DNA from 2 places in the Streptomyces sp. TS71-3 genome. Region 1 is predicted to be linked to the other one. Evidence: riboswitches for the same ligand, from Rfam matches in the RefSeq annotation. Region 1 holds a riboswitch; the other holds the start of a gene.

Region 1 (7,536 bases):
TGAGTGGCGGTGAGCAGGGAGCGGGTGATCTCGGCGACCTTGTCGCGGGGCACGCGCGCGTGGTGGATGACCGCGGGGTCGTACTCCGTCAGGCCGAGCGCGATGGCGGCGACCGTGGTGACCGAGCCGGCAAGGCCCACGAGCGTGTGGGCCCCGGTGAGCGGCACGGTGTCGGCAGCGAGGTCGAGCGCCGCCTCGACGTCCGCGCGTATCGCCTCGACCTGGCCCGGCTCGGGCGGGTCGGTCACGGCGCCGTCCCGCACGAGGTGACGTTCCGTCATCCGCACGCAGCCGATGTCGACGCTGCGCGCCGCCTCCACCCGGTCCCCGCCGAGCACGAACTCCGTGGAGCCGCCGCCGATGTCCACCACCAGGTAGGGACCCGGCACTTCGGGCCGCCCGAGGAGCTCCCGGGTGGCGCCGGTGAACGAGTAGGCGGCCTCCGTGTCACCGGTGACGACCTGGGGCCGCACGCCCAGGGTGTCCAGGACGCCCTGGGCGAACGCGTCCCTGTTGGCCACGTCCCGGGAGGCGGAGGTGGCCACGAACCGCACCCGCTCGGCACCGTGCCGCTCGATCAGGTCCGCGTACCGCCGGCAGACCCGGAACGTCCGCTCCAGGGCCTCCTCGGCGAACCGCCCGGTCCTGTCGACGCCCTGCCCGAGCCGGACGATCTCCATCGTCCGCTCGACGTCGGCCAGTTCCCCGCTCTCGGGGCTGACGTCGGCGATGAGCAGCCGGAGGCTGTTGGTTCCGCAGTCGATCGCGGCGACACGGGGCATGGGGGCTCCTGTTCGGGGCGGGGCCGGGGGCCCGGAGCGGTCGGGGAACGGGGACGGGCGGGTAAGGGGACGGGCGGGTAAGGGGACGGGCGGGTAAGGGGACGGGCGGGCGTTCAGTCGTCGTCGAGCCGGACGCACGGGCCCTTCCGCCACCACTCGGGCAGCATCTCCAGTGCCTCGTCTCCGAGCGGGTTGACGCCGGGACCGGCGGCCAGGGAGTGCGCGACCAGCACGTGCAGGCACTTCACCCGGTCCGGCATGCCTCCGGCGCTGGGGAAACCGGTCAGCTCCTCGATCTCGTCCCGGCGCCGCAGGTAGTCCTCGTGCGCCCGCCGGTACGCGGCGGCCAGCTCCGGGTCCGTGCCCAGCCGGTCCGTCATCTCCTTCATGACGCCCTCGGCCTCCAGCGTGCCGATCGCGGAAGCCGCACGCGGGCAGGTGAGGTAGTACACGGTCGGGAAGGGCGAGCCGTCGGGCAGCCGGGGCGCCGTCTCCACGACGTCGGGCAGCCCGCAGGGGCAGCGGTGCGCGACGGCCCGCAGACCTCGCGGGGTGCGGCCGAGCTGCCGCGCACAGGCGGCGATGTCCGCTTCGGTCGGCTCGGTGCGCTCGGTGGTCGGCGGGGGCGTCTGCATGGCGGGGGCGGTGTCTCTCATCGGTGGAACGGCGGGGGTGGTGGTGTCTCTCATCGGAGGAACGGCGGGGACAGGTACGGAGGTCGGCGGGGAACGGTGAGGAGTGGCGAGGCGGGGCGGGGCGGAGCTCAGGGGGCCGGGGTCGGGCTGGAGGCGCCGGAGGCCCCGGCCGCACCGCCGGTCTTGCCGGACTGCCCGCCGCGGTCCGCACGGTCGACGCTCTCCCACACGTGCGCGTACCAGGGCCGCATGGCGGGCGCGCGGCTGCTCTCGTCGGTGCCGGACCGCTCGGTGGACCTGGGCTGGACGACGACGTACCCGGTCTCGCCGGGCCTGACGTAGTGCAGCCGCTTGCGGATCTGCTGCTCCGCGTAGGCGTCGTCCTGCCAGCGCGCCTTCTGGTCGCGCAGCCGCTCCACGCGGGCGCGGTCCTGCTCCATCTGCCGGCGCATGTCGCTGATCTCGCCGCGCTGCGAGATGTACTGCCTTATCGGGTAGGCCAGCGCCACGACCAGCGAGCAGAGCACCAGCGCGAGCAGCGCCGCGCGGCCGGTGAGCCGGGAGCGGCGGGCCTGGCGCCTGCTCTGGGAGCGGTAGACGCGGGCAGCGGTCTGCTCGCCGAGCAGCCGCAGCCTGGTCGCGGTGGAGAACCGGTCGCGGCCCGTGTCCCGGTCCCTTCCGGGCATCTGTTCCCGCCTCCCCTGTATGTGCCGGTGTCCCCGCACACGGTACGGGACCGGGTGCGGGGACGGCGGGACCCACGGGTGTCAGCCGGCGCCCCGCGGAACGCGCGGGCGTGCGCCGGCCCCTGCCGGCGCAGCCGCCGGAGGGCTTCCCTGCCGGCGCGCTGCGCCCCGTGCCTACTCGCTACTCGCTCTCCGCGCGAAACCGCGGGAACGCGCTGCGGCCCGCGTACACCGCCGCGTCGTCGAGGATCTCCTCGATGCGCAGCAGCTGGTTGTACTTGGCGACGCGCTCGGAGCGGGCCGGGGCGCCGGTCTTGATCTGGCCGCAGTTGGTGGCGACGGCCAGGTCGGCGATGGTGACGTCCTCGGTCTCGCCGGAGCGGTGCGACATCATGCACTTGAAGCCGTTGCGCTGGGCCAGCTCGACGGCGTCCAGGGTCTCGGTCAGCGAACCGATCTGGTTCACCTTGACCAGCAGGGCGTTGGCGGCGCCCTCGTCGATGCCGCGGGCGAGGCGCTCCGGGTTGGTGACGAACAGGTCGTCGCCGACGAGCTGGACCTTGTCACCGAGCTTGTCGGTGATGATCTTCCAGCCGTCCCAGTCGTCCTCGAACAGCGGGTCCTCGATGGAGACCAGCGGGTAGGCCGCCACCAGCTCCTCGTAGTACTCCGTCATCTCGGCGGCGGTGCGCTCCTTGCCCTCGAAGAGGTAGGCGCCGTCCTTGTAGAACTCGGACGCGGCGACGTCGAGGGCGAGGGCGATCTGCTGGCCGGGAACGTAGCCGGCCTCCTTGACGGCCTCCAGGATGAGGTCGAGCGCCTCGCGGTTGGAGCCGAGGTTCGGCGCGAAGCCGCCCTCGTCGCCGAGGCCGGTGGACAGGCCGCGCTCCTTCAGGACCGACTTCAGCTTGTGGTACACCTCGGCGCCCCAGCGCAGCGCCTCGGAGAAGGACTCCGCCCCGATGGGGGCGATCATGAACTCCTGGATGTCGACGTTGGAGTCGGCGTGCGAGCCGCCGTTCAGGATGTTCATCATCGGCACCGGCAGCAGGTGCGCGTTCGGGCCGCCGAGGTAGCGGAAGAGCGGGAGGTCGGAGGCCTCGGAGGCGGCGTGCGCGACGGCGAGCGAGACGCCGAGGATGGCGTTGGCGCCGAGGCTCGACTTGTCCGGGGTGGCGTCCAGGTCGAACATCGCCTGGTCGATCAGCCGCTGCTCGGTGGCGTCGTAGCCGACGAGCTCCGGGCCGATCTGCTCGATCACGGCGAGCACCGCCTTCTCGACGCCCTTGCCGCCGTAGCGGTTGGCGTCCTTGTCACGGAGCTCCAGGGCCTCGAAGGCGCCCGTGGAGGCGCCGGACGGCACGGCGGCACGACCGGTGCTGCCGTCGTCGAGGCCGACCTCGACCTCGACCGTGGGGTTGCCTCGGGAGTCCAGGATTTCCCGGGCTACGACGACGTCGATGGACGGCACGAGCATCTCCTTCTGGGATGTGACGCTTGGCTTGTGCGGCGTTTCGTGGGGCTTGCGGCATGAGCCTAACGGGCCCGGGGAGCGGGCCCGTCCCATGGCCGGGTCACGGCCGGATAACGCCCCGTCTGGCACGATTACCTGCCGGTACGCCGTTCCGCCTCCGGCGGGGTGGGGCTGCGCCCCGGCTTGGCGCTGGCAGGGGCGCGAGGAAGCGGGGCCGCGCCCCTGAGTAGGCCGGGGCGCCGTTCCCCGCACGCAAGGGGCGCGGGGAACGGCGCGAAAAACCAGAACGCACCCGCAGCCGACCGCGCACCCCAGCCCACACGACGCACCCCCACATGCGGCAGCCCCGCCCCGGCGCGTCCGGGGGAAAACGCGCCGAGGCGGGGCGGTCAGAGGCCCGGATGCCCGTGCGGACGAGCCGGGGGCGGGGCCAGGGCCAGCGAGCCCGGGGCCGGGGAGCCCGGCCCGAGGGCTCAGTGCAGGTGGAGCTGCTGGCCCGGGTAGATCAGCGACGGGTTGCTGACGATGTCCTTGTTCAGCTTGTACAGCTTGTGCCAGCCGCCCTTGACGTGGTGGTCCTGGGCGATGTCGCTGAGCGTGTCGCCCTTCTTGACCTTGTACTCGCCGTCGCCCTTCTTCACCTTCTTGCCGGTGGGCGTCGTCACGGTCTGGCGCTGCTGGGAGCGCGAGGCGTGCTGGGAGCCCTCGTGGGTCGGCTTCGCGGAGGCGGTGTTCTGCGTCTGCGGAGTGGCGGCGGAGCCCGAGCCGGAACCGGTGGAGGCGGAGCCTCCGTTGTACGGCGTGTTGGACAGGCCGGTGCCGCACACGGGCCAGGCGTCCTTGCCCTGCCCGGCGAGCACCTTCTCGGCGACGGCTATCTGCTGGGCCTTGCTGGCCTGGTAGGCAGCCGGCGCGTAGGCGGTGCCGCCGTACGCGGCCCAGGTGGACTGGGTGAACTGGAGCCCACCGGAGAAGCCGTTGCCGCTGTTGATGGACCAGTTGCCGCTGGACTCGCACTGGGCGACCTTGTCCCACTCAGAGGCGGTGGCGGCGGAGGCGCTGCCCGCGCTGACCAGCGGGGCGGCGACGGCGGCACCGGCGACACCGGCGATGGCGACGGCACGGGTGGTGCGGTTGAGCGCGGACGGGCGGCGGTGCCGGCCCTTGCCGGAAAGCAGCATGAAGAGATCCCCTCACCGACGCCTGCGAGGTGAGCTGTCGGGTTCGGGCCGATGGGGTATCCCTTGCTCCTTGCGAGCATGGGAGGTTTTGCCCGGCCGTGCGATTTCCGCACGGCTTCACCCCTAGCCGGTCCGTTCACCGTGCCGCTGCTCGCCTCGTGCTCGTATCGGCGAGGCAGCGGTCCGGTGGGGCCGGCGCTTACCTTGGTTCCCCCGCTCCTGCCTACGGCGCTTCGACGCGACGACTGTTCCCGTACGAACGCCGGCAGGATTCGGCGTGGCGTCCGTCGGTGCCCGCTGTGGCGAGCGGACATGACGGTAAACAGCTGATGCGCCGGATTTCAAAGCGAACTGGGGTTGGTGAGACCCATCTCTCATTCGAGCAAATCGGACAGAACCCCCCGAACTTCAGCCGTTTTTCGCCCGATTCAGGGGTAAAGATCGAGACCTTTCCGGATGAGTTTAGAAAAGATCAAGGTTCTGGCCAGGGAGGATCAGGTCCGGATCGGCCCCGACGGTCTTCTTGTTGGCTGCATATAGTTTCGGCCAGCCGCCCTTGAGGTCATGGGAGTCGGCGATGGCCGAGAGGTTGTCGCCGGGACGCACCGTGTACACCCCTCCCCTGTCGCCGCCACCCTCGCCGCCGGCGCCGCGCGAGGCGTGCCGGCCGGTACCCCGGGAGCCGTCCGAACCGTCGCCTCCGGAGCCCTTGTGCGCCTCGTGCGCACGGCCACCGCGATGGCGACCGGAGCCGTCCGAGTTGTCGCCTTTGGACGGTACTCCAGAGGGCGTCGCCGACGAGACGCCACCATGGTCGGCTTCACCGTCGGCCGGGGCCGAGGACGATCCCCCATGGGACGAAGAGGATGAACCCGGCGCATCGGACGGCGTGCTCGCGGGTATCCCCGCGTCCGAGTCCCCCAGGCCGCCAACCCCGGACTCGGATCCGGATCCGGACTCGCGGGACGGGTCGCCCGTGGCGCCCGTACCCGTCTCGCGGGACGAAGCCCTGCCACCCTGGTCGTTACCGGATGAACCCGGCGAACCGGACGGTGAACCGTGGCTCTTGCCGAGTCCCACGATGTCGGCACACCCCGGCCACGCACCGGGCCCCCGGCCCGCGAGCACCTTCTGCGCGACCGCGATCTGCTCGGACCTGCTGGCCTGGTCCGGCCGAGGCGCGTAGTCCAGGCCGCCGTACAGCACCCACATGTTCGCGGAGAGCTGGAGGCCGCCGTAGTAGCTGTTCCCGGGGTCGGCGCTCCAGGAGCCGCCGCTCTCGCAGTTCGCGAGGCGGTTCCAGGTTGCGTTGTCCGCCTTCCAGGCGGTGCCGTCCGCGTGCGCGCCGGTCGCGCCGAGCAGCGGGATGGCGATGGCGGAGCCGGTCACTCCGGCCGCGAGGACGAGAGCGGGTGCTTGACGGGGGCGCCGATGCCGGCCGTTCCCGGAGAGCATGCGAAGGCCTTTCGCGTGGCGGATCTGACGACTATGAAGACGGCCCTGCGCCGCGGACGGTTCACGTGTTCGCGGATGGTTTACGTGTTCGCGGATGGTTCACGTGTACGCGGACGATTCACGTGCAAAACGACGTGCCTGGCGTGCCTGGCGTGCCTGGCATGTCTGCTGTGTCTGGCATGCCTGTCGTGCCTGGCACGCCTCTCCTACCTGGCACGCCCCCCGGGCCTGGCACGCCTGATGTGTCTGGTGTGACTGGCGCGCCGGACCTGATCGATGTGACCGGCGTGACGCATGTGATCGCGCCGCCGGTCGAAGGTGACCGTAGCGACCTCACACGTCCATCACAAGTCGATGCAGCGGAGATCACATCAACGTCACAGTCCTGACACCCCGCCAGGCATCGCCTGTGGCGGCCTCCCTTCGTGGCCCGCCGGGAGCCGCACCCCGCCGGGGGTCGGGCCGGCCGCACGCACCGGATACGGTCGGGGGCGTGACCGACCGGCCCCTTCCCGACGCGCCGCCCGAGCTGTTCAGCCGGGCCTTCGCCACGGACCCGTATCCCGCCTACGCCTGGCTGCGCGAGCACGCTCCGGTGCGGTGGACGCGGCTGCCCAGCGGGGTCGAGGCGTGGCTGGTGACCCGGTACGCGGACGCCCGCGAGGCGCTGGCCGACCCCCGGCTGAGCAAGAACCCGGCGCACCACGCCGAGCCCGCGCACGCCCAGGGCCGCACCGGCATCCCGGGCGAGCGCAAGGCCGAGCTGATGACGCACCTGCTCAACATCGACCCGCCGGACCACACCCGGCTCAGGCGGCTGGTCTCGAAGGCCTTCACGCCGCGCCGGGTCGCCGCCTTCGCGCCCCGCGTCCAGGAGCTGACGGACCGGCTCATCGACGGCTTCGCGGGGCGGGGCTCAGCGGACCTCATCCACGAGTTCGCCTTCCCGCTGCCCATCTACGCCATCTGCGACATGCTGGGCGTACCGGGCGAGGACCAGGACAACTTCCGCGACTGGGCCGGGATGATGATCCGGCACGGCACGGGCCCGCGCGGCGGCGTCGGCAGGGCCGTCAAGAAGATGCGCGGCTACCTGACGGAGCTGATCCACCGCAAGCGCTCCGACCTCGGCGACGACCTGATCTCCGGCCTGATCCGGGCCTCCGACCACGGCGAGCACCTCACCGAGAACGAGGCCGCCGCGATGTGCTTCGTGCTGCTCTTCGCCGGTTTCGAGACCACCGTGAACCTGATCGGCAACGGCACCTACGCCCTCCTCACCCACCCCGGGCAGCGCGACGCCCTGGCGCGGTCGCTGGCCCG
Region 2 (7,536 bases), on a different contig from region 1:
TCCACGCCCCACGGGTACTTCGAGCGTAGGACGAGCTTCGGGCCGCGCTGGTGGGTTTTGATCTCGTCCAGTGTGGTCTCGATCTCCCACCGCTGGGTGTAAAGCGCGGCCAGGTCCTTCGCCGGTGCCTGTTCAGGGTCGAGCACGGTGGTCAGCAGGCGGTAGACGGTGGCATCGCCGGTGCGGGCAAGGGTGTACTCGATCACCCGGACCACCACCGGGTTGCGGCGGCTCCTGCGGTCCGGCTCGGCATGGATCGTGCTGAGGTAGGAGCCGTCGGCCAGCACCTGCACCACGGGCAGGGCCGCGCTTTTACGCATCCGCCACAGCAGGTCCGCGCCCGTGGCCCGGGCGGCCTGCCACAACTCGAAGCCGTAAAAGCCCCGGTCGGCCAGCAGTAGCATCCCCGCCCGCAGCTCGCCGAACAGTTGCCGGGACAGCACCGGCTCGCTCACCGACAGCGGCCCGATGGCCGCGCCGAACACCGCGTGCGTCCCGCACTCAGCCAGCGCCACTACCCTGGCCTGCGGGAATGCACCCGTCCCCCGCCCCGAACCCGGGCGGCCGAAGAAGCTGTCATTGTCCGCGGTGTCCGCCAGGTCCAGGGTCGTGCCGTCCACCGCCACCAGGCGCCACCGCCGATACCAGGCACCCGCCGTCTGCGGCACCGCCACCGGACAGCACACCCGCGCGAACAGCATCTTCAACGGCTGCACGCCCAGGCGCCGACGCGCCCGCCCGATCGCGGCAGTCGTCGGTACCCGCCAGGACCGCTTCCGGTCCCCCAGCCCCTCGCCCAGCAGCCGCGCGACCTCTTCATACGGCTGCCCGAAGAACAGACACATCGCCAGCACGAAGTACACGACCACGCGGGCCGGCAGCAGCCGATTGCGCTGCTCGCCCCGCCCGGCCTCCGCGATCACCTCATCCACCAGCTCCGGCGGAAACGAACGCGTCAACACCCCGATCGCGATCCGGTCCGACAACCGCTCACCCACAGACGACTTGACCTGCCCCACCCTCGCCACACCACAACCAACGAGCCCAGGACACCTAAGTCACCGGCATTGGACCTAGCCCGGCCGCACCACGCTGTAGATCGGCATGTACGTCATCGGGATCGTCTCCACGGTCTTCCCGGGCCTCGGCGCGTCGATGACGTTGCCGTCGCCTATGTAGATGCCGACGTGGCTGATGTCGGAGAAGTAGAAGACCAGGTCGCCCGGCCTGGCCTCGGTGGTGGAGACGGTCGTGCCGACCTTGACCTGGTCCCAGGTGGTGCGGGGCAGGGAGACGCCGGCCGTCTTCCAGGCCGCCTGCACCAGGCCGGAGCAGTCGAACGACTCGGGTCCGGTGGCCCCCCACACGTACGGCTTGCCGAGCTGGGCCTTGGCGAACGCCACCGCCTGGGCGCCCATCGTCGAGGTGCTGCTGGATCCGCTGCTCGATCCGCTGCCGCTGCTCCCGGCCTGCTCCCGCTGCTTCTCCGCGGCGGCGGCCTGCTGGGCGGCCAGTTCCTTCGCCTTGCGGGCGGCGGCCTCCTCCTTCTGCCGCTCGATCGCCGCGAGGCGCGCCTTCTGCTCGGCGGTCAGCTTCGACAGCATGGTCCGCGCGGTGCTCAGCTTCTTCTGGACGTCTTCCTTGGTCTTGCGGAGCGTCGCCTGCGAATGCGTCAGCTCCGTCAGGTTCTTGGCGGCCTCGGTGCGCTTCTTCGCCGTCGCGGCCTGCTGCTTCTCGAAGCTGTCGACGGCGACCTTCTGCCGGTCGGTGAGCCGGCTCATCAGGTGGTCGTCGTCGAAGTACTGCTGGGGGTCCTCGGCCAGCAGCAGGGTGGCGGTGTCGGAGATGCCGCCGGTGCGGTACTGGGCCGCCGCGAACGAGCCGAGCTCCTGGCGTGCGGTGTTCAGCTTCTCCGTGCCCTTGGCGATCTGGTCGAGGAGGTCGTCCACGCGCTTGCGCTGGGCGTCCGCGTGCTCCTTGGCGCCGTTGTACTTCTCGGTGGCGACACCGGCCTGGTGGTACAGGCCGTCGACCTGCTTCTGCACCTCTTCGATGGAGGGTCTGGGCTTCGCGGGCGCGGCCTGCGCGCTCGACGCCAGCAGGGCCACCGACGTCAGGGCGGCCGTCGTGACACCGACGGCGGGAACGAGGGCGGGGGGAGTGCGCAGGCCCCCGAAGGTGCTGGTGCTCTGCGCTTTGCGGTGCGACGCCACTGAGGGCGACTCCTTCCGTGGGCCGCCTACCGGGTTAGCTGTCGGGTTCGGGCGGGTGGTACGGAAGGCTGCCCTACGGCCTCGTACGGCGGTTCTCCGGCACGCGGACGTGCGCGGGCTCTGCCGTGCGGGGCCGATTCACCCCAGGTGCCGTCGGCTGCCCGGCTCCGTTGGGTCCCCGGCTCCGGAGGGCCCGCGAGGGCACACCGGACTCGGCGGGGCGACCCGGCCCGGCGCTCTTCGCCGGCGGGGGTACGGGTTGCCCGACCGGCACGTTAGCCAACTCATGTGACTGCTGTGAAGGGTGTTGTGTGATACGCCCTATACATTTCCGTGACTCTGGCGTTGCGTGAGCGGGTAGCCACCGCCTGTGGTGATTCCCCGGCGGTTCGGTGTGGGATCCGTGGCCACCTGGGCTCTGGGAGCGCTCGCGCGGGGAGCGAGGGTTGCCGGAGTGGTGACAAGTGGGCCGACGGCGCCCGGGTGTCGGTGCCGCGGCCTAGACTCGGTAGACGATGAGCAGCCTCTTTGACGATCACTTCCTGGCCGGCCTCCAGGCGTCCCACGGCGCGCAGGAGGAGCCCCCGCCGCCGCCCGAGGACCCGGGCCCGGAGGAGGTCCCGGACGACCTGTTCGGCGGCAGGTACGACGCCCCGCCGCCGCGCGAGGCGTACTACCGCGACGGCGCCCCCCGCCCCGCCGCCGACCCGAACGCCCTCCTGGACGGGCTGAACGACCAGCAGCGCGCCGCCGTCGCGCACAGCGGCTCCCCCCTGCTCATCGTCGCCGGCGCGGGCTCCGGCAAGACCCGGGTGCTCACGCACCGCATCGCGCACCTGCTCGCGCTGCACCGCGCCCACCCCGGCCAGATCCTCGCGATCACCTTCACCAACAAGGCCGCGGGCGAGATGAAGGAGCGCGTCGAGCAGCTCGTCGGCCCGCGTGCCGCCGCGATGTGGGTGATGACGTTCCACAGCGCCTGCGTGCGCATCCTGCGCCGCGAGTACAAGAAGCTCGGCTTCACGTCCTCGTTCTCGATCTACGACGCCGCCGACTCCAAGCGCCTGATGGCCCTCGTCTGCCGCGACCTGGACCTCGACCCCAAGCGCTTCCCGCCCAAGTCGTTCAGCGCCAAGATCTCCAACCTGAAGAACGAGCTGATCGACGAGGAGGACTTCGCGGGGTCCGCCAGTGACGGCTTCGAGAAGACCCTCGCGCAGGCCTACGCGCTGTACCAGTCCCGCCTGCGCGAGGCGAACGCGCTGGACTTCGACGACCTGATCATGACGACGGTCAACCTCCTGCGCACCTTCCCGGACGTCGCCGAGCACTACCGCCGCCGCTTCCGCCACATCCTCGTCGACGAGTACCAGGACACCAACCACGCGCAGTACGCGCTCGTCCGCGAGCTGGTCGGAACGGCACCGGGCCCCGAGGCAGCGGGCGGCGAGGCGGGTCCGGAGCCCGCCGAGCTCTGCGTCGTCGGCGACGCCGACCAGTCGATCTACGCCTTCCGCGGCGCCACCATCCGCAACATCCTCCAGTTCGAGGAGGACTACCCGGACGCCACCACCATCCTCCTGGAGCAGAACTACCGCTCCACGCAGACGATCCTCACCGCCGCCAACGCCGTCATCGAGCGCAACGAGAGCCGCCGCCCCAAGAACCTCTGGACCAACGCCGGCGCGGGCGCCCGGATCACCGGCTACGTCGCCGACAGCGAGCACGACGAGGCGCAGTTCGTCGCCGAGGAGATCGACCGCCTCACCGACGCGGGCGACGCCAAGGCCGGCGACGTCGCGGTCTTCTACCGCACCAACGCCCAGTCCCGTGTCTTCGAGGAGATCTTCATCCGCGTCGGCCTGCCCTACAAGGTCGTCGGCGGCGTCCGCTTCTACGAGCGCCGGGAGGTCCGGGACGTCCTCGCCTACCTGCGCGTCCTCGCCAACCCGGAGGACTCCGTACCGCTGCGCCGGATCCTCAACGTCCCCAAGCGGGGCATCGGCGAGCGCGCCGAGGCGATGATCGACGCCCTTGCCCAGCGCGAGCGGACCAGCTTCGCGCAGGCGCTGCGCCGCGTCGACGAGGCCTACGGCATGGCGGCCCGCTCCGCCAACGCCATCAAGAGGTTCAACACCCTGATGGAGGACCTCCGCACCGTCGTCGAGTCCGGCGCCGGGCCCGCCACCGTCCTGGAAGCCGTCCTGGAGCGCACCGGATACCTCGCCGAGCTCCAGTCCTCCACCGACCCCCAGGACGAGACCCGGATCGAGAACCTCCAGGAGCTCGCCGCCGTCGCCCTGGAGTTCGAGCAGGAGCGCGGCGAGGGCGAGACCGGCACGCTGGCGGACTTCCTGGAGCAGGTGGCCCTGGTCGCCGACTCCGACCAGATCCCCGAGGAGGACGAGGAGGGCGCCGGCGTCATCACGCTGATGACCCTCCACACCGCCAAGGGCCTGGAGTTCCCGGTGGTCTTCCTGACCGGCATGGAGGACGGCGTCTTCCCGCACATGCGCGCCCTCGGGCAGACCAAGGAGCTGGAGGAGGAGCGGCGGCTCGCCTACGTGGGCATCACGCGCGCCCGGGAGCGGCTGTACCTGACCCGCGCCGCGCTGCGCAGCGCCTGGGGCCAGCCCGCGTACAACCCGCCGTCCCGCTTCCTGGAGGAGATCCCCGAGCAGCACGTGGACTGGAAGCGGACGGGCCCCTCCGCCCCCTCGGCCTCCGTCTCCGCCGCGAGCGGTGTCGCCGCCTCGCTCTCCTCCTCGCGGTCCCGCAGCGCCGCCTCGGGCGCCTCCGGGTTCGCCACGCGCCGGGCGTCGGAGAAGCCGGTCATCTCGCTCGTCGCCGGGGACCGCGTCACGCACGACCAGTTCGGCCTCGGCACGGTCGTCTCCGTCGAGGGCACCGGCGACAACGCCAAGGCGACGGTCGACTTCGGCGACGACAGGCCGAAGAAGCTGCTGCTGCGGTACGCGCCGGTGGAGAAGCTGTAGGCCCGGTGCCGGGCGCCGCCCCTGCTCGGGGCGGGGCCGGGTGCTGGTGCTCCGGGTCGGCTCAGGTCGGGTCGAGGCCGTGGCTGCGCAGCCACGGGAGCGGGTCGACCGCCGCGCCGCCGCCCGGGTGGACCTCGAAGTGGAGGTGCGGGCCGGTGGAGTTGCCGGAGTTGCCGGAGAAGGCTATGACGTCGCCCGCCTTGACGGTCGTCCCGGGGCTGACCTTGTAGCTGGACAGGTGGCAGTACCAGGTCTGGGTGCCGTCCTTGGCGGTGACGATCGCCATGTTCCCGTAGGCGACGTTGTACTTCGTGGTGACGGTGCCGTCGATCGCGGACATCACCTGGGTGCCGTAGGCGACGGGGAAGTCGATGCCGGTGTGCAGGGACATCCAGTTCTCGCCCGACTGCCCGAAGTAGGCGCTGAGGCCCTTCTGGGTGACCGGCAGGACGAACTTCGGCCGCAGCGCCTCCTTGCGCGCCGCTTCCGCCGCAGCTTTCTTGCGCGCTTCCTCCTGCTTGGCCTTGAGGTCGATGCGCTCCTGCGTACGGCTCGCGCGGTCGGCGAAGTCGCCGGCGTCCACGGAGAGGTTCTCGAGCTGGGTGTCGAGCTTGTTGTTGGCCACGGAGGGCTTGACGGGGGTGCCGGACGCGGCGACGTCCTTGTTGTCGTCCCCACCGCCCCCGACCGCCGCGGCGGCCACGCCCGCCACACCGATCACGCACGCCGACGGGACAACCACGGTCAGCAGCGCGGAGCGCTTCGCGGGGCGGCGGCGGGCACGGGCACGGGACGCCGCGCCGCGCGAGCCCGGACGGACGGGTGTGGCGCCGGAACGCTGCCGGGGCAGATCCCCGCCGGGGGCCTCCTCCGGGAGCGCCGCGGTGGCCGCGTCGTCCGCGGTGTCGTCCCCGTCCCCGTCCCCGTCCGCGTACGGGTCGTCGTCGCCGTAACGGTCGGCGTCGCTGTAGGAGTCGGCGTCGCCGTAGTGGTCCGCGTCGCGGTAGTGGTCGGTGTCCGCGGGGTCGTGCGCGCCGGCGGGGTCGTCGTAGCCGGGGTTGTCGTAGGCGTCGCCCGCGCCGTCGTAGGCGGGGTCCTCGTGACCGGTGCCCGGGGCCTCGCCGTAGGCGCCGTCCGCGGCCGGGGCGCCGTCGTAGGCGTACCCGTCGCCGTAGTGGCCCTCGCTGCCGTCGCCGTACGGAGCCTCGAGGCCCTCGGCGTACGCGGAGGGGTCCGTCGCGTACTCCATCCCGGGGTCGGGATGGGCGGCGGCGTGGTCCTGGTACGGGTGGGCCTCGTAGCCCCCCGCGGACTCCGCCGGGGAGACGCCGCCGGCCTGGTAGCCCTGGTGCGCCGCGTCGGGGGAGTCGTAGCCGTGCGTCCCGGTGTCCTGGGGGGCCAGGTTCTGGGAGGCGTACGGGTCGTACTGGTGCGGGTCCGCGTACTCCGCCCCGAAGAGCGGGTCCTGCTGGGCGGCGGGTGCCTGCTGGGCGTAGGAGTGGGCTTCCCACTCGCCCCCGCCGTTCCACGCCGTGGCGTCCCACTGGCCGCTCGTGTCGTACCCGGTGCTGCCGTAGCCGTCGTATCCGGCGGTCCCGAAGTCCGTGCCCTGCTGCTGGTGTTGCTGCGCCGCGTACCCGTACGGGTCCTGGGCGGCGGCGTCCCACTGGCCGGTCGGGTAGGAGCCGGTGGCGTCGGAGGAGGCGGTGCCGCCCTCGGCGCCGGGGAGGTCGCCGAAGAGGGGGTCGCTCTCGAAGTTCCCCGCGGCGAACGCGCCGGGCGTGAAGCTGCCGGTGGCGAAGCCGTCCGCGGCGAAACCGCCGGACGTGTAGGCGCCGGTGGCGTAGTGGCCGGTGTCGTAGCCGTCGGTGGCGTAGGGGGCGGTCGCCGTGGCGGTGCCGCCCGCGGCGTAGGTGCTGTAACCGTCATAGCCGGTCTGGCCGCCGTACTGGACGCCTTGCTGGTCGTACGACGGGTACGACGCATAGTCGGCGTCAGGAGCCGGGGCCGGGGGGTAGGGGTCCCCCGACGGATGACGGTCGTTCACCTACTTCTCTTTCGCCTCGACAGCAGGGGCTGGGGGACTGTCGACAGGTTGCGAACTCCCCCATTGCCTCAAGGGCGTGGGAGGGGCCCACTCCTTGAGGACGGGAGGGCTGCTCCCGGGTCACCGCCCCCCAGAGGCGGAGCAGTGCGGCGACTGTACCCGGCAGTACGCGGGCGCGACAATCTTCCGCCGCCCCAAGGGAAGGGGGAACCGGGCATTCAGCCCCCTTTTGCCGCGGCCTGGATGCATCCTTGGCGATGCGTTCGAAACATGTTCGAGA

The links. Region 1 has a riboswitch for cyclic di-AMP ahead of Sm713_RS25205 (transglycosylase family protein). Riboswitches for the same ligand answer to the same signal wherever they lie in the genome.
Region 2: linked by a shared signal. The riboswitch ahead of Sm713_RS03225 (NlpC/P60 family protein) and the one ahead of Sm713_RS25205 (transglycosylase family protein) in region 1 are both predicted to bind cyclic di-AMP.

What each region holds. Positions count from the first base shown of each region.
Region 1 is NZ_BNEL01000003.1:124,294-131,829, forward strand. It holds gene Sm713_RS25185 (Ppx/GppA phosphatase family protein) at 1-782, opposite strand, end outside; gene Sm713_RS25190 (DUF501 domain-containing protein) at 896-1,417, opposite strand; gene Sm713_RS25195 (septum formation initiator family protein) at 1,546-2,103, opposite strand; gene eno (phosphopyruvate hydratase) at 2,285-3,574, opposite strand; gene Sm713_RS25205 (transglycosylase family protein) at 4,051-4,758, opposite strand; cyclic di-AMP (ydaO/yuaA leader) riboswitch at 4,763-5,007, opposite strand; gene Sm713_RS25210 (transglycosylase family protein) at 5,221-6,147, opposite strand; gene Sm713_RS25215 (cytochrome P450) at 6,707-7,536, shown strand, end outside.
Region 2 is NZ_BNEL01000001.1:732,900-740,435, forward strand. It holds gene Sm713_RS03220 (IS4 family transposase) at 1-1,028, opposite strand, end outside; gene Sm713_RS03225 (NlpC/P60 family protein) at 1,074-2,213, opposite strand; cyclic di-AMP (ydaO/yuaA leader) riboswitch at 2,221-2,441, opposite strand; gene pcrA (DNA helicase PcrA) at 2,729-5,209, shown strand; gene Sm713_RS03235 (M23 family metallopeptidase) at 5,271-7,256, opposite strand.